One region of the Intrasporangium sp. DVR genome, then DNA from elsewhere that is predicted to be linked to it. Evidence: riboswitches for the same ligand, from Rfam matches in the RefSeq annotation. Region 1 holds a riboswitch; each other region holds the start of a gene.
What was found. Region 1 has a riboswitch for S-adenosylmethionine ahead of ABWV20_RS15530 (bifunctional o-acetylhomoserine/o-acetylserine sulfhydrylase). Riboswitches for the same ligand answer to the same signal wherever they lie in the genome.
Positions count from the first base shown of each region.

Region 2: another riboswitch for S-adenosylmethionine. It lies ahead of ABWV20_RS11880 (aminotransferase class V-fold PLP-dependent enzyme); the one in region 1 lies ahead of ABWV20_RS15530 (bifunctional o-acetylhomoserine/o-acetylserine sulfhydrylase).
Region 3: another riboswitch for S-adenosylmethionine. It lies ahead of metX (homoserine O-acetyltransferase MetX); the one in region 1 lies ahead of ABWV20_RS15530 (bifunctional o-acetylhomoserine/o-acetylserine sulfhydrylase).

Region 1 is NZ_BAABZW010000019.1:325,599-332,890, reverse strand. Features, by position in the region: gene ABWV20_RS15535 (S66 family peptidase) at 1-783, opposite strand, end outside; gene ABWV20_RS15530 (bifunctional o-acetylhomoserine/o-acetylserine sulfhydrylase) at 862-2,181, opposite strand; SAM riboswitch class IV at 2,194-2,309, opposite strand; gene ABWV20_RS15525 (acyl-CoA dehydrogenase family protein) at 2,471-3,634, shown strand; partial or broken gene ABWV20_RS15520 (glycosyltransferase family 2 protein) at 3,684-4,673, shown strand; gene ABWV20_RS15515 (CoA transferase subunit B) at 4,784-5,422, opposite strand; gene ABWV20_RS15510 (CoA transferase subunit A) at 5,424-6,233, opposite strand; partial or broken gene ABWV20_RS19370 (peptidoglycan-binding domain-containing protein) at 6,483-6,791, shown strand; gene ABWV20_RS15505 (peptidoglycan-binding domain-containing protein) at 6,839-7,292, shown strand, end outside.
Region 2 is NZ_BAABZW010000015.1:176,839-184,130, reverse strand. Features, by position in the region: gene rimO (30S ribosomal protein S12 methylthiotransferase RimO) at 1-87, opposite strand, end outside; gene ABWV20_RS11895 (dipeptidase) at 125-1,318, shown strand; gene ABWV20_RS11890 (ion channel) at 1,327-2,076, opposite strand; gene ABWV20_RS11885 (DNA translocase FtsK) at 2,122-5,115, opposite strand; SAM riboswitch class IV at 5,303-5,429, shown strand; gene ABWV20_RS11880 (aminotransferase class V-fold PLP-dependent enzyme) at 5,464-6,906, shown strand; gene ABWV20_RS11875 (endonuclease/exonuclease/phosphatase family protein) at 6,926-7,292, opposite strand, start outside.
Region 3 is NZ_BAABZW010000019.1:68,123-75,414, reverse strand. Features, by position in the region: gene ABWV20_RS14345 (YkvA family protein) at 1-417, shown strand, start outside; gene ABWV20_RS14340 (DUF4192 domain-containing protein) at 519-1,661, shown strand; SAM riboswitch class IV at 2,006-2,119, shown strand; gene metX (homoserine O-acetyltransferase MetX) at 2,139-3,338, shown strand; gene ABWV20_RS14330 (universal stress protein) at 3,461-3,859, shown strand; gene ABWV20_RS14325 (RNA polymerase sigma factor) at 4,313-6,043, shown strand; gene ABWV20_RS14320 (arsenate-mycothiol transferase ArsC) at 6,077-6,664, shown strand; gene ABWV20_RS14315 (transglutaminase TgpA family protein) at 6,697-7,292, opposite strand, start outside.

The DNA.
Region 1 (7,292 bases):
CGGCCACTCCGCCACGTCGAGCACGTGGATGACGCCCTCTGGAGCGAAGTCCTCGGCGAAGCCGGTGACGTTCCCGTACTCGCCGCCGGCGAGGAAGCCGACGGTCTCGACGCAGCCCGCAACGAGGCGCCCGTGCAGGGTCACCGGCTCGTCGGCGTCCTCGGAGTCGATCCGCCGCCAGGTCCCCGGCTGGTCGAGGTCGTACTCGGACGCACCGGGATCGGCGACCCAGTCGTCGAACCCGGCGCCGCGCCAGCTCCCCGGTGAGCGCTGCGTGATCTCCGAACCCGGCGAGGACGCAGCCACGTCGGTCCAGTGGGCGACACCGTCCGGTGTCCGGTAGAGGGTGTCCATGAAGTTCTGGCCGTGGATGGTCGCGATCCCCGTCCGGAGCGTGAGGGGGGTGAGCCACGTCGTGGTGTCGGAGTAGCCCACGCACCAGGTCGGGTCGGCGGCGGCGATCGCGGCGAAGTCGAGCAGGTCCAGCAGGTCGATGCCGGTCTCCCCACCCCACGGCGGGACGACGGCTCGGATCGCAGGGTCCGTGAGCATCCGCATCAGCTCGGCTGCACGCTTCTCGCGCGGCGCGCTGACGTGCGACGGCGTGTGCATGCACTCACCGATCTCGACTCGGAAGCCCTTGGCCTCCAGGAACTCTCGAGTCAGCTCGACCCGTGCCCACAGCCGGTCGGGGACACCGGCGCTCGGTGCGGTGACGCCGATCCGGTCACCCGGGCGCAGGGGAGCGGGATAGCGGACGGCGGTCGCAGGCTCGGCGGACATGCGAGCCAGCGTACGAGCAGGCGGAGGTGAGCGGCATACGGCATGGTCTTGGCCGCGCCGCCCACCTCGTCCGGCCGGTCAGCCCTTGGCCGCGGCGAAACCCTGCTCGAGGTCGGCGACGATGTCGTCGATGTGCTCGATGCCCACGGCGAGACGGACCAGCCCGGGGGTCACCCCGGCAGCGAGACGGTCCTCCTCAGGGCCCTGCGAGTGCGTCGTCGAGGCGGGGTGGATGACGAGGGAGCGGACGTCGCCGATGTTGGCCACGTGGCTGTGCAGCGTCAGGCCCTCGACGAACTTCTTCCCGGCCTCAAGGCCCCCACGGATCTCGAAGGACAGGACGGCCCCAGCGCCGCGCGGCGCGTACTTCCGGGCGGTCTCGTAGGACGGGCTGTCCGGCAGCGAGGCCCAGACGACGCTCTCGACCTGGTCGTGCGACTGGAGGAACGCCGCGACCTTGGCCGCGTTGTCGAGGTGGCGCTCGATCCGCAGTGACAGGGTCTCGAGGCCCTGCGCGATGAGGAACGCGTTGAACGGGGCGGCGGCGGGGCCGAGGTCGCGGAGCAGCTGGACGCGAGCCTTGAGGATGTAGGCCAGGTTGGCGCCGAGCGGGCTGCCGACACCGAGGTCCCGGGCGAACACGAGCCCGTGGTAGCTCTCCTCGGGCGTGTTGTAGTTGGGGAACTTCTCCGGGTCCTGGCCGTAGTCGAAGCGGCCCGCGTCGACGATGACCCCGGCGATGGACGTGCCGTGGCCGCCGAGGTACTTCGTCGCCGAGTGGACCACGACGTCCGCGCCCCACTCGATCGGGCGGATCACGTAGGGCGTCGCGATGGTGTTGTCCACCACGAGGGGGACCCCGTGCTCGTGGGCCAGCGCCGCGACGGCCTCGATGTCGAGCACCTCGGCCTTGGGGTTGGCGATCGTCTCCCCGAAGAGCAGCTTGGTGTTGGGCCGGATCGCAGCGCGCCAGGAGTCGATCGACGCCGGGTCGTCGACGAAGGTCACCTCGAGGCCCAGCTTGGGCAGGGTGAACTTGAGCAGATTCACTGTGCCGCCGTAGAGGCTCGGCGAGGCGACGATGTGGTCGCCCGCCTCGGCGATGTTGAGAATGGCGAGCGTCGTCGCCGACTGGCCGGACGCGACGAGCAGCGCCCCGACCCCGCCCTCGAGGGCGGCGATGCGCTGCTCGACGACGTCGGTGGTCGGGTTCATGATCCGGGTGTAGATGTTGCCGAACTCTTTGAGCCCGAACAGGTTCGCTGCATGGTCGGTGTCGTTGAAGACGTAGCTGGTCGTCTGGTAGATCGGCAGGGCCCGCGCGCCGGTGGCGCTGTCGGCGCTCTGGCCGGCGTGGATCTGCTTCGTCTCGAAGGACCAGTCGGGGGTGTCGCTCATCGGTGTTCCTCACACTCGCGCTTGCGCACCGGCGGTCGCCGGTGGCCAGGTCTTCACCCGGGGCACCCCGCCGCGTAGCGAGGGTTGCCGGTCAGCGAGCCGGGGCCGTGACGCTGACACTCATGACCTTCCGTGGATGGTATGCCGCTGGGCTCGTCCGCGCCCAGGCGTCCTCATCGTGGACGCTGAGTTCGCATGCTGGACACCGGGGCCGATGCCGCCCGGGCTGCGGTGGCCTGGATCACTTGGACGTCCTACTAATTGTGTCTCGCGAGTAGCATTGCTCCTCGTGACGAGCACTGATTTCGACCTGTTCCGGACCAGCGAGGACCACGAGGCGCTCCGTGAGGCGGTGCGCGCAGTGGCCGAGGACAAGATCGCTCCCTTCGCCGCGGCGGTCGACGAGGAGGCCCGCTACCCCCAGGAGGCGCATGACGCGCTGGTGGCGTCCGACTTCTTCGCCCCCCACGTCCCCGAGGAGTACGACGGCGTCGGAGCCGACGCGCTGGCGACCTGCATCGTGATCGAGGAGGTCTCGCGCGTCTGCGCCTCGTCGGCGCTCATCCCGGCGGTCAACAAGCTCGGCTCGCTGCCGCTGATCCTCGCCGCGAACGACGACGTCAAGCGCAAGTACCTGCCGCCGCTGGCGCACGGCGAGACGACCTTCTCCTACGGCCTGTCCGAGCGCGAGGCCGGCTCCGACACCGCGTCGATGAAGTGCCGGGCCCGGCGGGACGGGGACGACTGGGTCCTCAACGGACAGAAGTCGTGGATCACCAACGCCGGCGTGTCCGAGTACTACACCGTCCTCGCTGTGACCGACCCCGACGGGCCGCGAGGCAACAACGTGTCCGCCTTCGTCGTCGAGAAGTCGGATGCGGGCTTCACCTTCGGTGAGAAGGAGCGCAAGCTCGGCATCAAGGGCAGCCCGACTCGCGAGCTGCACTTCGACAACGTCCGCATCCCGGGCGACCGCCTGGTCGGCGAGGTCGGTGACGGCCTGAAGATCGCACTGCGCACCCTCGACCACACCCGGGTGACCATCGGGGCCCAGGCCATCGGCATCGCCCAGGGGGCGCTCGACCACGCGGTCGCCTACGTCAAGGAGCGCAAGCAGTTCGGCAAGCGGATCGCCGACTTCCAGGGCATCCAGTTCATGCTCGCCGACATGGCGATGGAGGTCGAGGCGGCCCGGCAGATGGTCTACGTGGCCGCAGCGAAGTCCGAGCGGGGCGACAAGGACCTCTCCTTCTTCGGCGCGGCGGCCAAGTGCTACGCGTCCGACGTTGCGATGAAGGTAACGACGGACGCGGTGCAGCTGCTGGGCGGAGCCGGCTACACGAAGGACTTCCCGCTCGAGAGGATGATGCGCGACGCGAAGATCACCCAGATCTACGAAGGGACCAACCAGATCCAGCGCATCGTCATGGCGCGCCAGCTCCTCAAGGGTTGAGAGGTAGTCTCCTCCCGACCTCAGTTCCCGAGCCCCGGAGCGGACGCACCCCGTGCATCACCCACCTCCCATCAGCGTCATCATGCCCCTGCTCAACGAGGAGAAGCATCTGGGTGAGGCCGTCCAGGCGATCCTCGAGCAGGGCTACCCGGGTGAGCTGGAGCTCGTGCTGGCGATCGGTCCGGGACACGACGACACCCTCGGGGTCGCGCGTGAGCTGGCGCAGCGGGATCCCCGGATCACGGTCGTCGAGAACCCCTCAGGACGCACGCCCGACGCGTTGAACCTCGCCGTCGAGGCGGCCGCGCACGACATCATCGTCCGGGTCGACGGGCACGGCTTCCTCAGCCCCGGCTACGTCGAGCGCGCCGTGACGGTGCTCGAGGAGACCGGCGCCGCCAACGTGGGCGGCGTCATGTACGCCGAGGGCGTGACGAACTTCGAGAAGGCGGTCGCCATCGCGATGCGGTCGCCGCTGGGCGTCGGCGGCGCCCGGTTCCACACCGGTGGGGAGGCCGGGCCGGCGGACACCGTCTACCTCGGCGTCTTCCGGCGCAGGTGGCTCACCTCCGTCGGTGGCTACGACGCGCGGTTCTCGAGGGCGCAGGACTGGGAGCTCAACTACCGGATCCGTCAGGCGGGCGGCACGGTCTGGTTCGACCCCGAGCTGCGGGTCCGCTACCGTCCCCGGCCCACGTTTCGCCGCCTCGCCCGGCAGTACCGTGACTACGGCCGGTGGCGCCGGGTCGTGGCTCGGGAGCACAAGGGCTCGATCAACGCCCGCTACCTCGCGGCGCCCACCGCACTGGTGGCCAACGTCGTCGGTCTGGTCGGAGGCTTCGTCTGGGCGCCGCTGTGGATCGTTCCTGGCACCTATGCGACGGCGATCACGGTCGGAGGGCTGGCCATCGGGTGGCGGGACGGTCTCCCCGTCGCGGTGCGCCTGCCTGCTGTCCTCGCGACCATGCACGGCAGCTGGGGCTGGGGGTTCCTGACCAGTCGCCCGGGCCAGCTGCTGCCCGACACCGACGAGCCGTGAGCTCGCGCCTCCGCCCGAGGCGCTGACCCCGAGCGCGCCCAGCGACCCCGAAACGCGAAGGCCCCGGACGCGGTGCGTCCGGGGCAATGTCGCGACTGCTCGGCTGCGGCTCAGCCGAGGTCGACGGTGAAGTCGGGCTCGGTCTTGTCGCGGACCTCGTCCTCGGTGACACCGGGGGCGAGCTCGCGCAGCACGAGCCCGTCGTCGGTGACGTCGAAGACGGCCAGGTCGGTGATGATCCGCTGGACGACGCCCTTGCCGGTGTAGGGCAGGGAGCAGTCCTTGACGATCTTGTAGGAGCCGTCGCGGGCGTTGTGCTCCATCAGCACGATGACCTTCTTCGCGCCGTGGACCAGGTCCATCGCCCCGCCCATGCCCTTGACCATCTTGCCGGGGATCATCCAGTTGGCGATGTCACCCTTCTCGGAGACCTGCATCGCCCCGAGGATGGCGGCGTCGACCTTGCCGCCGCGGATCATCCCGAAGCTCGTGGCCGAGTCGAAGAACGACGCGCCCTTGCGCAGCGTCACGGTCTCCTTGCCGGCGTTGATCAGGTCGGGGTCCTCCTCGCCCTCGTAGGGGTAGGCGCCGACGCCGAGGATGCCGTTCTCGGACTGCAGCACGATCTCCACGTCGTCGGGCACGTAGTTGGGCACCAGCGTCGGCAGGCCGATGCCGAGGTTGACGTAGGCACCGTCGGACAGCTCGGCGGCCGCGCGGGCGGCCATCTCCTCACGGGTCAGCGCCATCTCAGGCCTCCTGCTCGGTCGAGGTCTCGGTGGCCGCGCCCGGACGGGGGCGGACGGTGCGTCGCTCGATCCGCTTCTCGGCGGCCTGCTCCGCGCTCAGCGGCAGCACGCGGTGCACGAAGATGCCGGGCAGGTGGACCTGGTCCGGGTCGAGCTCGCCCGGCTCGACGAGCTGCTCGACCTCGGCGATCGTGACCCGGCCGGCCATCGCGCACAGCGGGTTGAAGTTGCGCGCCGACTGGTTGAACACGAGGTTGCCGTGCCGGTCGCCCTTGGCCGCGCGGACCAGGCCGAAGTCGGCCCGGATCGCCTGCTCGAGGACGAAGGTCCGGCTCTCACCGTCGACGTCGAAGTCCTGCGTCTGCTTGGGCGGGGAGGCGAGCGCGACGTTGCCGTCGCTGTCGTAACGCCACGGCAGGCCACCCTCGGCGACCTGGGTGCCGGCGCCGGTGATCGTGAAGAACGCCGGGATCCCGACGCCGCCGGCGCGCAGCCGCTCGGCGAGGGTGCCCTGCGGCGTCAGCTCGACCTCGAGCTCGCCGTGCAGGTACTGCCGCTCGAACTCCTTGTTCTCCCCGACGTACGAGGCGACCATCCGGCGGATCCGCTTGTCCTTCAGAAGGATTCCGAGGCCCCAGTCGTCGACGCCGCAGTTGTTGGAGACGGCCTCGAGGTCGGTGATGCCGGCATCGTGGATGGCCGCGATGAGCACGCTGGGGATGCCACAGAGACCGAAACCGCCGACCGCCAGCGACATCCCGTCACTGATCCCGGCGATGGCCTCCTGGGGAGTGGAGACGACTTTGTCCATGCTGCGGACTCTATAGGCCGCCCGGAACGCGCCGGGCGTGGGGTGCCACCACTTCGGCGCAGGCCACGTGGTGGCGCAGCACGTGACGCACCCGACACCGGAGCGGCCGACTTCCCGCGAACCGAATTACAGGTTTGTAGTTCGTCCGACGAACTTGTTAACGGTGTGACTGGAGTGCATAAATGGTGCAGTTGAACACTTGGGGGAAGTGGGAGACCTGTGTTCCAGCGCTCATGAATCGAGTCCGCCATGGCTTCACGCCGTCGTCCTCTCGCGCTCGTCCTTGCCGGGCCCGTGCTCATCGTGCCCAGCCTGGCCACCGCGGCCCACGCCTACACGCCGCCCGCGCCTCCGACGAAGACCCTGCCCAAGGCTCTCGACGTGTACGTGCCCTACCAGGGGCAGACGGTGTGTGACCCGGTGGCGCGTCCGGGGGTTCTCGCCTTCGCCAAGCTCATGACGAGCCACTACCAGATGGGGTCCACGAGCCTCATCGGACGCAGCTGCTCGAGCGACACGTCTGAGCACTACGACGGTCGCGCCTGGGACTGGATGCTCGACGTCGACGACCCCGAGGAGTCGGCGGTCGCCCGGAGCGTCCTCGCGTGGCTGACCAAGCCGATGCCAACGGCGTCCCCGGAGCGATGGCCCGCCGCTTCGGGATCATGTACATCATCTACGACCGAACGATGTGGAGGTCGTATGCCCCCGAGCGCGGGTGGGCGCCCTACTACGGCAGCAACCCGCACACGGACCACATCCACTTCAGCTTCAACTTCAACGGCGCCGCGGCGCGGACGTCCTGGTGGACCGGTGTCGCCGCGACGACCGTCCTCACCTCGCTGACGACCTCGGACACGACGACGGTGACGATCCCCGCGACCCCGACGGTGCTCTCCTTCGGCATGCAGTCGGAGGCGGTGCGCCAGCTCCAGGTGCGTCTCGGCAACCTCCCGACGACGGGGTACTACGGCGCCCTGACCCGCGACCGCGTCACCGAGTACCAGCGCTTCGCCGCACTTCCGCAGACCGGCGTCGCGGACCTCAGGACCCAGGAGA
Region 2 (7,292 bases), on a different contig from region 1:
GAGCTCCTCCGAGTCGACCTCGTTGCGGGTGCACCCCAGGGTGACGAGGGCGACGCTGCGAGTCGCGGCCGGAGGGGGTGGGGTCATGCGACCCACTCTAGAGGGGGCGGTGTTCAATGACTGAATGCCCGAGTCCCTCTCCCATGCGCGCGCCCTGCTCGCCGAGCACCCTCTCGTGGACGGCCACAACGACCTGCCGTGGGAGGCGCGGGTCCAGGTCGGCTACGACTTCGACCGCCTCGACCTGCGCGCTCGGGTGGCATCGACCGTGACCGACCTCCCCCGTCTCCGGGCAGGTGGGGTGGGCGCCCAGTTCTGGTCGGTCTTCGTGCCGAGCACGCTCCAGGGCGACGCGGCGGTGACCGCGACTCTCGAGCAGGTGGACGGGGTCCACCGGATGATCAGGACGTATGCCGCTGAGCTGGCTCTCGCGCGGACCGCAGAGGACATCGACGTGGCCGGGTCGAACGGCCGCATCGCCTCCCTTCTGGGCGCGGAGGGCGGCCACTCGATCGGGTGCTCCCTGGCCACCCTGCGGGCCCTCTTCGCGCTCGGCGTCCGCTACCTGACGCTGACCCACAACGACAAAGTCCCGTGGGCCGACTCGGCCACCGACGTGCCGGCCGTCGGCGGCCTGACGGAGTTCGGCCGGGAGGTCGTCCGGGAGATGAACCGGCTGGGCATGATGGTCGACCTCAGCCACGTGGCACCCTCGACGATGCGCGCGGCCCTCGAGGTGAGCGAGGCACCGGTGATCTTCAGCCACTCCTCGGCCCGGGCGGTCTGCGACACCCCGCGCAACGTGCCTGACGACGTGCTGGAGCGGCTGCGGGACGGCGGCGGCGTCTGCATGGTGACCTTCGTGCCGGACTTCGTCTCCCCGGCCGTCGCCGAGTGGCGGACCGAGGCGGCGGCAGCCGCGGCGGAGCTGGGGGTCGACCCCAAGGACTGGGTGGCGTTCAAGGCCTTTGCCGCCACCTATGCCGAGCGGCACCCCAGACCGGCCGCCACGATCGGCGACGTCGTGGCGCACCTCGAGCACGTCCGCGAGGTCGCCGGGATCGACCACGTCGGCATCGGCGGGGACTACGACGGGACGGACACCTATCCGACCGGGCTCGAGGACGTCAGCGCCTACCCCCGCCTCGTCTCGGCGCTCGTCGACCGGACGTGGTCGGACTCCGACCTGGCCCGGCTGCTGCGGGGCAACACGCTGCGCGTCATGCGGGACGTCGAGGCCGTCGCCCGCGACCTGCAGACCACCCGCGCGCCGAGCCTGCGGACCATCGCCGAGCTCGACGGCTCGCCATCGGCCTGAGCCCGGCCTCAGCTCTGCCGGAACCGGGCGATGGTCAGCCCGACGAGGCGAGCCACCACGAGGGCGACGTAGAGCATCCCGGAGATCTGCTGGAGCAGGACGAACGATCTCGTGTGCGGCGTGACCGCGACGATGTCGGACAGCCCGGTAGAGGTCATCGTGGTGATCGACAGGTAGAGCAATTCGAACCAGGTGCGAGTGCCCGGCACCACCTCACCGTAGATCGTGAACGAGTGCGGCCAGATGAACTGGATCGCGAGGTAGAGGTACGCGTAGGCCCAGGCGAGCACGGTGAACGTCGCCCCGGTCGCGAGCAGCTCGTCGCGGGTGACCCAGTTGTCGGCGAACATGTACCGCAGCAGCGCATAGCCCGTGTAGAAGTAGAACGCGGCGTGGAGCAGCGCGGACCAGAAGACCAGGACGTCGTTCTCCGGCCAGATCGACTCACCGATGGTCATGAGAACGACCGGCCCGCCGAGGAGGACGGACACCCACGTCAGCGCCGGGGTCGCACGCACCGCACGCACCGCGAGGAACAGCACGAGCAGGCCGACGAGACCGAAGGCCGCGTGACCGACCTGCTGGAACTCGCCGAGCTCCAGCGTCTGGAGGAACGGGTAGGACACGAGGGCGAGCAGCTGCACCACCAGCAGGACCCCGGACGGCGTCTCGACGATGATGCGCCGCCACCGGTCCAGGCGCCTCGGGGGTCCGGCCCGCCGCGGGGACGACGGCCACAGCTCCAGCGATGCAGTCACGCTCGGGACTCTACCTGCGCGGCCCAGTGCGCCGTCTGCCGTCGATCACCAGCGCTCCTCGCGCCGGTCCGTCAGCTGCCAGGCGTCCTCTGACTCCTCGTCCTCGTCGGCCTCGGTGACCACGGGAGTCAGGTCGCCGGGCTGCCACGCCGCGACCGGCACGGCCGCCGTCGCGTCGACGTCCTCGCCGTGGGCGCGGCGCTCGCCCCGCTGGGCGACGATGGCCGCCGTCCGCACCGGCGCACTCTCGGGCGCCCCGTCACCGTATGCCGCTGGGCTCGCTCCCTCGTCGACCGGACCTTCGAGGATGGTCGGGTCCGCGCTGAACGGCGCGGGCTCGGCCGGGGCCCCGGCGCTCTCGACCGGCTCGACCAGTCCCGAGGCGTCGATGGGATCGCCCGGGTCGTTCGGGTGGGGCACGTCCTCCCCGCGCAGCAGGGCCAGCGTCTGCTCGAGGTCCTCGGGCCGGACCAGCACGTCCCGGGCCTTGGAGCCCTCGCTCGGGCCGACGACGCCGCGCGACTCCAGCAGGTCCATCAGGCGGCCCGCCTTGGCGAAGCCGACCCGCAGCTTGCGCTGGAGCATCGAGGTCGAGCCGAACTGCGTCGTGACGACGAGCTCGGTGGCCTGCAGCAGCACGTCGAGGTCGTCGCCGATGTCGTCGTCGACCTGCTTCTTGGGCTGGGCGACGGTGATGTTCTCGACGTAGTTGGGCTTGAGCTGGGTCGTCACGAACTTGACGACCTCGTGGATCTCCGACTCGTTGACCCAGGCGCCCTGCACGCGCATCGGCTTGCTCGCGCCCATGGGCAGGAAGAGCGCGTCGCCCTGGCCGATGAGCTTCTCTGCGCCCGGCTGGTCGAGGACGACACGCGAGTCGGCCAGCGAGCTCGTCGCGAAGGCCATGCGCGAGGGCACGTTCGCCTTGATGAGACCGGTCACGACATCGACGGAGGGTCGCTGTGTCGCGAGGACGAGGTGGATTCCGGCGGCACGGGCGAGCTGGGTGATCCGGACGACGGACTCCTCGACGTCGCGGGGGGCCACCATCATCAGGTCCGCGAGCTCGTCGACGACGACGAGGAGGTAGGGGTAGGTCGTCAGCTGGCGCTCGGACCCGGGGAGTGGCTTGACCTTCCCCGCCCGCACTGCCTTGTTGAAGTCGTCGACGTGCTTGAAGCCGAAGGCCGCCAGGTCGTCGTAGCGCTGGTCCATCTCGCGCACGACCCACTGGAGCGCCTCCGCGGCCTTCTTCGGGCTGGTGATGATCGGCGTGATGAGGTGCGGGATGCCTTCGTACGCGGTGAGCTCGACGCGCTTCGGGTCGACGAGGACGAGGCGGACCTCCTCCGGCGTCGCCCGCATGAGGATCGAGGTGATCATCGAGTTGACGAAGCTCGACTTGCCGGAGCCGGTCGCGCCGGCGACGAGCAGGTGGGGCATCTTGGCGAGGTTGGCGATGACGTAGGCGCCCTCGACGTCCTTGCCGACGCCCATGACCATGGGGTGCTCGTTGCTCCGGGCCGTCTGGCTCCGCAGCACGTCGCCGAGGGCGACGTTCTCCCGGTCGGCGTTGGGGATCTCGATGCCGATGGCGCTCTTGCCGGGGATGGGGCTGAGGATGCGGACGTCGGCCGACGCGACGGCGTAGGCGATGTTCTTGGAGAGGGCGGTGACGCGCTCCACCTTGGTGCCCGATCCGAGCTCGACCTCGTAGCGGGTCACGGTGGGCCCGCGGGTGAAGCCGGTCACCGCTGCGTCGATGTCGAACTGGTCGAAGACGTGGGTCAGCGACTCGACGACCTTGTCGTTGGTGTGGCTGCGGGTCTTGTGCGGGGCCCCGTGAGCCAGGATCGCGTGGTCCGGGAGGCGGTAGGTGACGTTGCCCTCGAGCGAGAGCTGCTCGACCCGGGACGGGATGGGCGAGGTGGGAGGCGGCACCAGCTCCGGCTTGGGCCCGACGCGGGCCGTGTCGGGGGCGCCGTGGGTCCGTGGGTCGGTGGCGTCGATGGCCTGGGTGCTCGCGGACGTGCCGGCCGGACGTGGGGCCAGGACACCGGGCGGCGTCGGCCGCTTCTCCCCGGGGCGCAGGCGCGTGGTCGGCTCGTCCTCCGCCTCCCGGACCGCGGCCTGCCGGAAGGCCTCGTCGCCGTCCCGCTCGCTGAGGTCGACGGCCTTGCGGCGGCTCCTCCTTGCGGGCCCTCCCTCGGCGTCCTCGGCAGGCTCGCCGCCGTCCGCCTCGTGCGGTCGGTGCAGGACGAGGTCGCGCAGCTGGCGGAGACGGTGCGGGATGTGGTTGACCGGCGTTGCGGTGATCACCAGGAGGCCGAAGGTGCCGAGCAGGATGAGGATGGCGATCGCGCCGTACCTGGACACGGCCGCGTCCAGCGGGCTGGAGGCGAGGAACCCGATGATGCCGCCGGCGGCGCGCATTCCTTCAGCGCCGTCAGGGGGGTTGGGGATGCCGTCACTGACGTGGGCCAGCCCGCACGCGGCGAAGGTCAGCGTGACGGTGCCGACGATGATGCGGTTGGTCGCTGCCTCGTCCTCAGGTGCTCGAAGGACTCGCAGACCAAGCAGGAGCAGGACGAGCGGAACGGCGTAGGCGATGCGGCCGAAGGTCCCCGCGACGACGGCGTGGACGCCGTCGCCGAAGACCCCGTCGACCCCCCACCACTCGCGCGCGGCGACGATGATGGCGAGCGCGATGAGGGTGAAGCCGACACCGTCCCGGCGGTGCTCGGGCTCGAGGTCGCGGGCGCTGGCGCCGACTCGTCGGACGGCTCCCCCGGCGACGTGCGACACCCCCATCCAGGTGTTGCGCACGGCTCGGATCGGCAGTGGCAGGCCGCCGCCCCTGGCCCTGCCCCGGGTCGCGGGACGTTTGGTCCCGCGGGCGCCACCGCGGCTCGCGGCCGGGCGTGCGGCGGCCTTGCCGCGGGTCGCGGCACCACTGCTCGTCCCCGACGCCGCCCTCGTCGTGGCCGACGAACCGGAGGACGAAGCAGGGCGCGCGCTGCTGGACCGACGTGTCGCCATGGTCGCACGGTACGACACCTGACCCCCTGAACTCACGCGTCACACGCGCAACACCCTCCTTTTGCTCCGATCCGACCCGCCGAGCGGCCTGGGACGAGGAGCGAGCCCAGCGGCATACGTCTCAGATGACGACACGGGCCCCGTGCCCGGTGGACAGCGGCGGGGGCGGCTCCCTATCTTCGTGTCAGGTCATGAGCGCCAGCGTCAAGCCCCGGCTCGCTGGCCAGCAACCCTCCTCCGCGGCGGGGTGCTCCGGGTGACGACCAGGCCGTCCTCGCCACGTTCGTGGTGTCGAGGCGCGGCAAGCGCGGACCTGCACCCGGCGGGTCCCCCGACCGAGGAGCCCCCATGTCAGTCCTCCCCCGTACCAGCGCGGCCCACGCCCGTTCCCTGGCGGCCGGCGCCACGGAGTGCGGAGCCGGCGCACCGCACCCGTTCGCCACCCGCACCCGTGCCGTCTCCGCCCCGTCGTCGGTGGCGCTGCCGGCGGTCGTCGGCGCCGGCCTCGTCGTGCCCACTCTCTCGGGGGCGACGACCTACGCCAACCTCGACCACGCTGCGTCCACCCCGGCCCTGGTCGCGGTCAAGGAGGCCGTCGACCGCGCCCTCGAGACCTACGCCTCGGTGCACCGCGGCGCCGGCTACGCGTCTCGTCTGACGAGCGCCTGGTACGAGCAGGCTCGCGCCGAGGTTGCAGCCTTCGTCGGCGCGCGTCCGGGTGACGCCGTCGTCTTCACCCGGACGACGACGGACTCCTGGGCCGTGCTGTCCGCTGCCCTGCCGGAGACGGCCACCGTGTTCGTCTTCGCGTCGGAGCACCACTCGACCCTGCTGCCATGGGGAGAGAACCGCACGGTGCGTCTGCCCGTCCCGCGCAGCATCGCGGAGGCGCACAGCGCGCTCTCCGAGGCACTCTCCGGGGAACTCTCCGGGACACTCTCCGGGCACGGCGACGGACCGCGCCTCGTCGTCATCACCGCCGCCTCCAACGTCACCGGCGAGGTGTGGCCGGTCGAGGAGCTCACCCGGTTGGCCCACCGGCACGGGGCCCGCGTCGCGGTCGATGCCGCGCAGCTCTCGGCGCACCGCCGGATCGACCTCGCCGCGTCCGACGTCGACTACATCGCCTTCTCCGGACACAAGACCTATGCGCCCTTCGGCACCGGCGTCCTGGCCGGGCGCTCCGACTGGCTCGACGCCGGCGAGCCCTACCTGCGCGGCGGTGGTGCGACCCGCGCCGTCGCCGAGGACGGGACGACGTGGGCGACCGGCGCAGCCCGCCACGAGGGCGGCAGCCCCAACGTCATCGGTGCCATCGCGCTCGCGGCAGCCTGCGCCACCATCGCCGGCAACCGGGCCGCCATCGAGGGCCACGAGACGCGCCTGCTCGCTCGGCTCCGCGACGGGCTGCGTTCGATCGACGGCGTCGAGGAGCTGTCCATCTTCGACGAAGCACATGACCGGGTCGGCGTCGTCGCGTTCACGGTGCGTGGCTTCGACTCGTCTCTGGTCTCGCAGGTCCTGTCCGTGGAGCACGGCATCGGCGTGCGGGACGGTCGGTTCTGCGCGCACCTGCTCGTCGACGACCTGCTCTCTGGATCGGCCGAGCACGCCACCGCGGTGCGGGCCAGCATCGGGCTCGGGTCGACTCGCGAGGGCGTGGACCGGCTCATCGGCGCCCTGCGCGAGCTCGTCGAGGCCGGGCCGGCCGCGACGTGGACCCACGGCGAGTCGGGATGGGTCGTGGACGGGGACGACCCGCGCGACGGGGACGCCGTTCGCCCCTGGTGACCCGGCCCGGAGCGCCGCGTCAGGAGTCTGATCCCGGGACGGCATAGGCGGCCCAGACGATGGCGTGGTCCGTGCCGTGGACCGCGACCTGCCCGGCCTCGACCACCCTGAGCCCCCGGCTCAGGAGGTGGTCGAGCTGGATGTAGGGAGGCAACCGCCGGCCGACGACGGGCCACGTGCGCACCCACCCCAGACCAGCCACCTGGTGCGCGTCGTCGAGGCCGGCCGCGGCGTGGCGGAACGACGGATGCCCAGGGCCCGCGTTGAAGTCGCCCGCGAGCAGGAGCGGCTCGTCCGGGTCCTGCCGGTCGCGCCACGTGGCGAGAGCCCGGAGTCCGGCGCGCCACTCCTGCGTGTCGCCGGACAGCGGGGCAGTGACGTGGACC
Region 3 (7,292 bases), 260 kb from region 1:
GCCGTTCCCCGCCTCGTGCGAGCGACGCTGTCCGGCCAGTACGCCGGGACGACCCGCGGTCGGCTCGGCATGCTCGCCGCGGCCGTCGCCTACATCGTCTCGCCGGTGGACCTGGTCCCGGAAGCGGTGCTGCCGGTCGTCGGCGCCGCCGACGACGCCGTGGTCATCTCATGGGCGGTCAAGACACTCGTGGAGGAGACCGACCGGTTCCTCACGTGGGAGGCGGGGCAGGGTCGGCGCACGCCCCCGCGCGCCGAACGAGCCTCCGCAGGACGGGTCCGGCCGCTCGGGTCTCCGGCGAGCGACGGCGTCCACGAGGTGGCGGCCACCGGTGCAGGCCCACGGCTGACACACCACGCCCGCGAGGCCGCGACGACCTACGTCCTCGAGACGGTGCGCAAGCGTCTCGAGCGCTGAGCCGACCTGAGTCATCCACACCCCCCGGAGGGGACCGACGGTCATCCACAGGTCATCGGCATGGACGGGCCCGCCGACTGGTGCTGCGCCACTGTCGGAGCATGCAGAAGATCTCCGTCTCAGGACCCGCCGAGCTGGTCACCATCGTCCCCTTCCACCTCGGCTTCCAGCCCGAGCGCAGTGTCGTCATCATCTGCCTGCAGGAGAAGTCCGTCGGGCTCGTTGCGCGGATGGACGTCCTCGCCCATCCACAGGCAGCGCAGGCTGCCGCTGCGCTGATGGAGCCGATCGAGCGCGCCGGCGCCACCGCGGTGGCTCTCGTCGCGTACGAGGACGAGCCGGGCGAGGCGCGCCCCTTGGCCGATGCCCTCGGGGTGGCCCTGGGGCTCGCCGGGATCCCGGTGGTCGAGGACCTCGTCGTGCGGGGAGCGCGCTGGTACTGCCTTCGGTCGGATGGCTGCCCGGATGACGGCGGGCTCCTGCCCGCGCCGGCGGACGTGCCCGCGGTGGCAGGTTACGTCGCGCAAGGGCGATCGGTGCTCGGCAGCAGGCGGGCGGTCGCGTCCCTCGTCGAGCCGCTGCCGGAGGCTCACGACGACCACGTGGCCCAGGCCGTCGAGGAATGGCGGCACAGCTATCGCAGGGCCAGGCACTCCCGCTTCCTCAGCTGGATCGGCGGGCCCGCCGAGGGCGTGGACGAGTCCACCAGTTCCGGGGAAGGAGTCGCGGCGCCCGACCGCCGGCCCGCTGCCTCCCGCTGGGAGGAGCTCACCGACGAGTCTCTCGGCGCGTGGGGTGTGCTGCTTCGCGGCGAGGCGCCGGCCGCGGGCCTGGCCCGCCTCCTCCCGCCGCTCGTCGGGCCCCTCGAGGACCGCGACCTGCGAGACGCGCTCATCGGTTGGCTCTGTCCGGGCTGGCTCCCGACCGACGAGGTCGACGATCGCCTGCTGACGCGACTCCACGCCCTGGTCGGAGAGGTGGACCACGGCTTCGTACCCGAGGCTGACGACCTGGTGTGCGACCCCCGCCGGGTCGAGGATGCGCTTCTGGAGCTGTGCCGGGTGACTCCTGTGCGGTTCGCCGCACCGGTCCTCACCATCGCCGGCGCCTACGCCTGGTGCCGGGGTGACGGCACGCGCGCCGGACTGTGCGTCGACCGCGCCCTGCAGCTCGATCCGGAGTACCGGCTCGCCAGGCTGATCCGGGTGGGCCTCGATCACGGAGTCCGCATGCCCGCGGCCTGATGCCCGTCGCTCGATGCCCCCCTGTGCCCGCCCCCTGTGCCCGCCCCCTGTGCCCGCCCCCTGTGCCCGCCCCCTGTGCCGGCCCCCTGTGCCGGCCCCCTGTGCCGGCCCCCTGTGCCGGCCCCCTGTGCCGGCCCCCTGTGCCGGCCCCCTGTGCCGGCCCCCGTGCCGGCCCCCCGTGCCCGCCGCCCCCGGTGCCCGCCCCCGGCCCGGTGCGGGTGACCACCGGACCGTCGGCAGCCTCCGGTCGAAGCCAGGGACAGCGTGGGACGGGCCACCGGCCGCATTCCACACCGTGGACGACGGGGAGGAAACGGGGACGCCCGTGACGTAGAGTTGGGCCAGGTCATGAGTACCAGCGTCAAGCCCCGGCTCGCTGGTCGGCAACCCTCCGTCGCGGTGGGGTGCCCCGGGTGAGGACCAGGCCGCCCCGCGACCGGGGTCGGCAAGCGCGATTTCCGGGAGTCGACCTTGACGATGACAGACAACCATCAGACCTCGACGCGACGCCTGCGACTCCGACCTGACGCCGTGCGCAACGGGTTCGCGGCGGCGCCGACCAGTCCGCGGGTCAGCGGGGCGTGGCGTCTCGGCGACCCGGTCGGTGCCCGCCGGTTCGCGCAGATCGGAGAGTTCCGGCTCGAACGCGGAGGCATCCTTCCCGACGTCACCGTGGCCTACGAGACATGGGGCACGCTCAACGCCGCCGGCGACAACGTCGTGCTCATCGAGCACGCGCTGACCGGGGACAGCCACGTCGAGGGCGAGGCAGGTGCCGGCCATGCCTCTCCCGGGTGGTGGCCCGGACTCGTCGGCCGGGGCCGCCCGATCGACACCGACTCGTGGTTCGTCGTCGCAGCCAACGTCCTGGGGGGATGCCAGGGCACCACCGGACCGTCGAGCACCGCCCCCGACGGGCGCGAGTGGGGGAGCAGGTTCCCCTACGTCACGATTCGCGACCAGGTCGAGGTCGAGGCGCGCCTCCTCGAGCACCTCGGCGCGACCCGGCTCGCCGCCGTCGTCGGCGGGTCGATGGGCGGGATGCGCGCCCTCGAGTGGGCCGCCTCACACCCCGGACGCGTCGACCGCAGCATCGTGCTCGCGAGCACCGCCTACGCCACGGCTGACCAGATCGCCTGGTGTCAACCGCAGCTGCTGGCCATCCGCCAGGACCCTGACTTCGCCGGTGGCGACTACTACCGCGCCGGCCGCTCCCCGGAGGCAGGGCTGGGCCTTGCGCGTCGGATCGCGCACATCACCTACCGCACGGGTGCCGAGCTCGACGAGCGCTTCGGACGCACCGCACAGCTCGGGGAGGACCCGCTGCGCTCCGGTGAGCGGGGCCGGTTCGCGGTGGAGAGCTACCTCGACCACCACGCCGGAAAGCTGGCTCGGCGGTTCGACGCGAACTCCTACCTCGTGTTGACCGAGGCGATGAACTCCCACGACGTGGGTCGTGACCGGGGCGGCGTCGCGCAGGCCCTGTCACGCATCACCGCGGAGTGCACGATCGCGTCCGTCGACACCGACCGGCTGTATCCGCCCGAGCTGTCGGACGAGCTCCACCGCCTGCTGCCACGGTCGGTCCGCGCCCACATCAGCTCGCGGTTCGGCCACGACGGCTTCCTCATCGAGGATGAGCAGGTGGGGGTCATCATCCGCTCCGCCCTGGGCTGACGTCGACCTGCCCGGGTTCACTCGAGTGTGTCCGACGCGCCACCGCAGACGGCTCCCGCACGGTGCTTTTTCGGGTAGCGTCCGATCACAAGACATTTCCGTCCCAAGGAGGTCCGGGCACAGTGGCCATTGTCGTTGGATACGTCGCGACCAAGGAAGGCCGCGCCGCACTGAAGCGAGCGGCGGAGGAGTGCGTGCTGCGAGGCACCAAGCTCATCGTGATCAGCTCGCACAGAGGGGGCAAGGACTTCGACGCGGACGAGTCCGCCCGGTTCGAGAGCGAGCTGGAGCGCATCAAGGGGGTGCTCGAGGAGAAGGGCCTCGACCATGAGGTCCGCCAGCTGGTGCGCGGCAACGACCCGGCCGAGGACCTGATCTCCGTGGCGGAGCAGGAGGGCGCCGACTTCATCGTCATCGGCCTGCGCCGCCGCAGCCCGGTCGGCAAGCTGATCCTGGGCTCCAACGCACAGCGGATCCTGCTCGACGCAAGCTGCCCGGTGCTCGCTGTCAAGGCCGACTGAGCACCCGCATCGCGCTACGTGACGCCCTCTCGTTGGCCTCGCCCCTGTGCGGTGAGGCCAACGAGAGGGCACCGGGCGTTGAGGATCGGGCCCCACTTGCCACCGTGTCCGACACTCGGCCAGGGGCGCCGCAGCTCCGCCCGACCGAGACGCCACCGGGCCAGAACCATCCGCGCCGCGTGCGACCGACGCGCTCCACGGGGGAGCACGTTCGCCCGGCGACCCGCTGGCGTTTTATAATGTCGAGAGAGCCGGATCGCACGAGGCGCACCGAGAGATCGACGGAGGGGTCGACTCCGACATGCCAAGCACTTCCGGAGCGAATCCCCATTCTCGTTCGTTGATGATTCATGCCCACCGAGGGTCATGCACCCAGCGACTCCGTGCGACCGAAAGGTGACGTCCTCCGTGCCGAAGGCAACTCCAGCTGCAACTCCGACTGCCCTTCCAAAGGTGTTCCAGCACGACGTGATCATGCAGCTGCTCGTCAAGGGCCGGACGACCGGCACGGTCACCGGATCCGAGATCGCCCGGGCGCAGGTTGCGGCACAGCTCGACCCCAAGCAGATGAAACCGGTCCTCACGACTCTCGAAGCCCACGACGTCGAGATCGTCGTCGACACCGCGGCAACGAACACCCAGACCCGCAGAGGCAGCAAGGGAGGCACTGTGGCAACCGCTCGCAAGACGACAGCCGCGGCCGCAAAGACCGCAACCCGGACCACAACCAGCAGGACGACGAAGACGGCGAGCAAGACGGCATCCGCCACGTCCTCCACCGCCAAGGACGCCAAGGGGGCCGGTGACCAGCCACCCTCGACGACCGAGCCCGCCAAGAAGGCGGCCCGGGCGAGCCGACCTGCCGGGTCCGCCGCCACCGCGAAGAAGGCGGCGACCAATGCCGCGGTCGCCAAGGCGGCCGCGAGCCCGGCCAAGAGGACGGCTGCGAAGAAGACGGCCAAGACCACCGCTGCGAAGCGGGCGGGCAAGGCCGCCGGCACGGCCGGGGCCGTCGACGTGGACGCCCTCGAGGGCGAGGACGTGGTGCCGGTGGATGCCGACGAGAGCGAGCTCGAGGACGTCGAGGTCGTCGATGTCGACACCGTGGTTGACGCCGTCGCCGACGGTGGTGACGTCGCGGACACCGACGACGAGGACGTGGTGGTCGCGACTGACGCGAAGGCAGCAGCGACTGAGGCCGAGGACGAGTCCGGGTTCGTCATTCGCGACGACGACGAGGATGACGCGCCGGCCCAGCAGGTGGTGACTGCTGGCGCCACCGCCGACCCGGTCAAGGACTATCTCAAGCAGATCGGAAAGGTGGCCCTCCTCAACGCCGAGCAGGAGGTCGAGCTCGCCAAGCGGATCGAGGCGGGTCTCTTCGCCGAGGAGAAGCTCAACTCCGGCGAGAAGATCGACATGAAGCTCAAGCGTGAGCTGTGGTGGATCGCCCAGGACGGGAAGAAGGCTAAGAACCACCTCCTCGAGGCCAACCTGCGCCTCGTCGTCTCGCTCGCCAAGCGCTACACCGGGCGCGGCATGCTCTTCCTGGACCTCATCCAGGAGGGCAACCTCGGCCTGATCCGTGCGGTCGAGAAGTTCGACTACACCAAGGGGTACAAGTTCTCCACGTACGCGACCTGGTGGATCCGGCAGGCGATCACCCGCGCCATGGCGGACCAGGCCCGCACCATCCGCATCCCGGTCCACATGGTCGAGGTGATCAACAAGCTCGCCCGGGTCCAGCGGCAGATGTTGCAGGACCTCGGTCGCGAGCCCACGCCGGAGGAGCTGGCCAAGGAGCTCGACATGACCCCTGAGAAGGTCGTGGAGGTCCAGAAGTACGGACGAGAGCCGATCTCCCTGCACACGCCACTCGGCGAGGACGGGGACTCCGAGTTCGGGGACCTCATCGAGGACTCCGAGGCGGTCGTGCCCGCCGACGCGGTGAGCTTCACGCTGCTGCAGGAGCAGCTGCACTCGGTTCTCGACACGCTGTCCGAGCGCGAGGCCGGCGTCGTGTCGATGCGCTTCGGGCTCACCGACGGGCAGCCGAAGACCCTTGACGAGATCGGCAAGGTCTACGGCGTCACGCGTGAGCGGATTCGCCAGATCGAGTCCAAGACGATGAGCAAGCTGCGTCACCCCAGCCGCAGCCAGGTGCTTCGGGACTACCTGGACTGACCTGTCGACACAACCACTGACCGAGGCGGGCGCGTGTCCCTGGCAGACGACGGCACCGCGACGCTGAGCGTGGTGTTCGTGTGCACTGCGAACATCGCGAGGTCTCCCTACGCCGAGCGGCGGGCCACCCAACTGCTCGCTGGCCTCCCCGAACCTCGCCGGGTGGTCGTCAGCAGCGCCGGTATGCCCGGGTATCCCGGGCGACCGATGGACGACCAGATGGCTGCGCAGCTCCGGATGCGCGGGCTGGATCCGGACGGCCATGTGAGCCGGTCGCTCAGCGCGGAGCTGGTCGAGGAAGCGGACCTCATGCTGACCTTCGACTTCGCGGTGCGGATGCGTATCTTCGACGCCTGGCCGCAGCACTCTGCCAAGGTGCTTGGGCTCCACCAGTTCGCTGATGCGGTCGGTCGACTTCCCCGGGACACCCCGCGCCGTGACCTGGTTGCCCTGGCCCACCGGCTGAGCAGTCCGGACTCGATGACGTGGGACGTGAGCGACCCACACCGTCGAGGTGCCAAGGCCGCGCGACGGTGTGCGGACGAGATCGATGCCGCGCTGGGGAGGATCGTTCCCGCGCTGGCCGGCCCGGGGTCGCCGCTTCCGGACTCCGCGGGGTAGCGGGAGAGTTTGCCCCGTGGGGCGACGTCAGCTCAGGTGCTGCGTCGTCGGATCCGGCCGATCCGACGACCGAGCGCACGCCACGCGGAAACGCCCTCGGTGGGCCAGAGGAAGGACTTGAGCCGGGTTGACCAGGCACGCGTGCTCGACACCTGGCGCCGGATCGAGCGGATGTCTCTGTGCAGCCCCTCGGTCTGCTCCGGCGTCGTCCGCTCGGGCCGGTCGTACCGGGCCCGTTCCAGTGTCGCCGTCACGCGGCGCATCGTCGTGGCGTGCGCGTCGTCCAGGTGGCCCTCGACGATGTACCGCTCTCGGGCCGTCCGCAGGGTCGCCCCGGGTGGGGCCGAGAGTCCGAGGTCGTCGAGGTGCGTCATGAGCGTCGCCCACTCGATCTCGACGAGGTCCTGTCTGGTCGCGGCGCGGCGCCGGCGGAGACTCCGGACCACCCAGGCGGTGAGCGGCATGACGAACGTGGCGAATGCCACGACCAGGGTTGAGACGAGGATGACGAGGTTGGTGCCGGTCAGCCACGGCTCCCACCAGGAGGTGCTGGTGCCCGTGCCGAGCTCCTGACCCTCGTCGATCGGGCGACGCTGAGTGGTCGGTGCAGCGGTGTTGGTGGACTGCC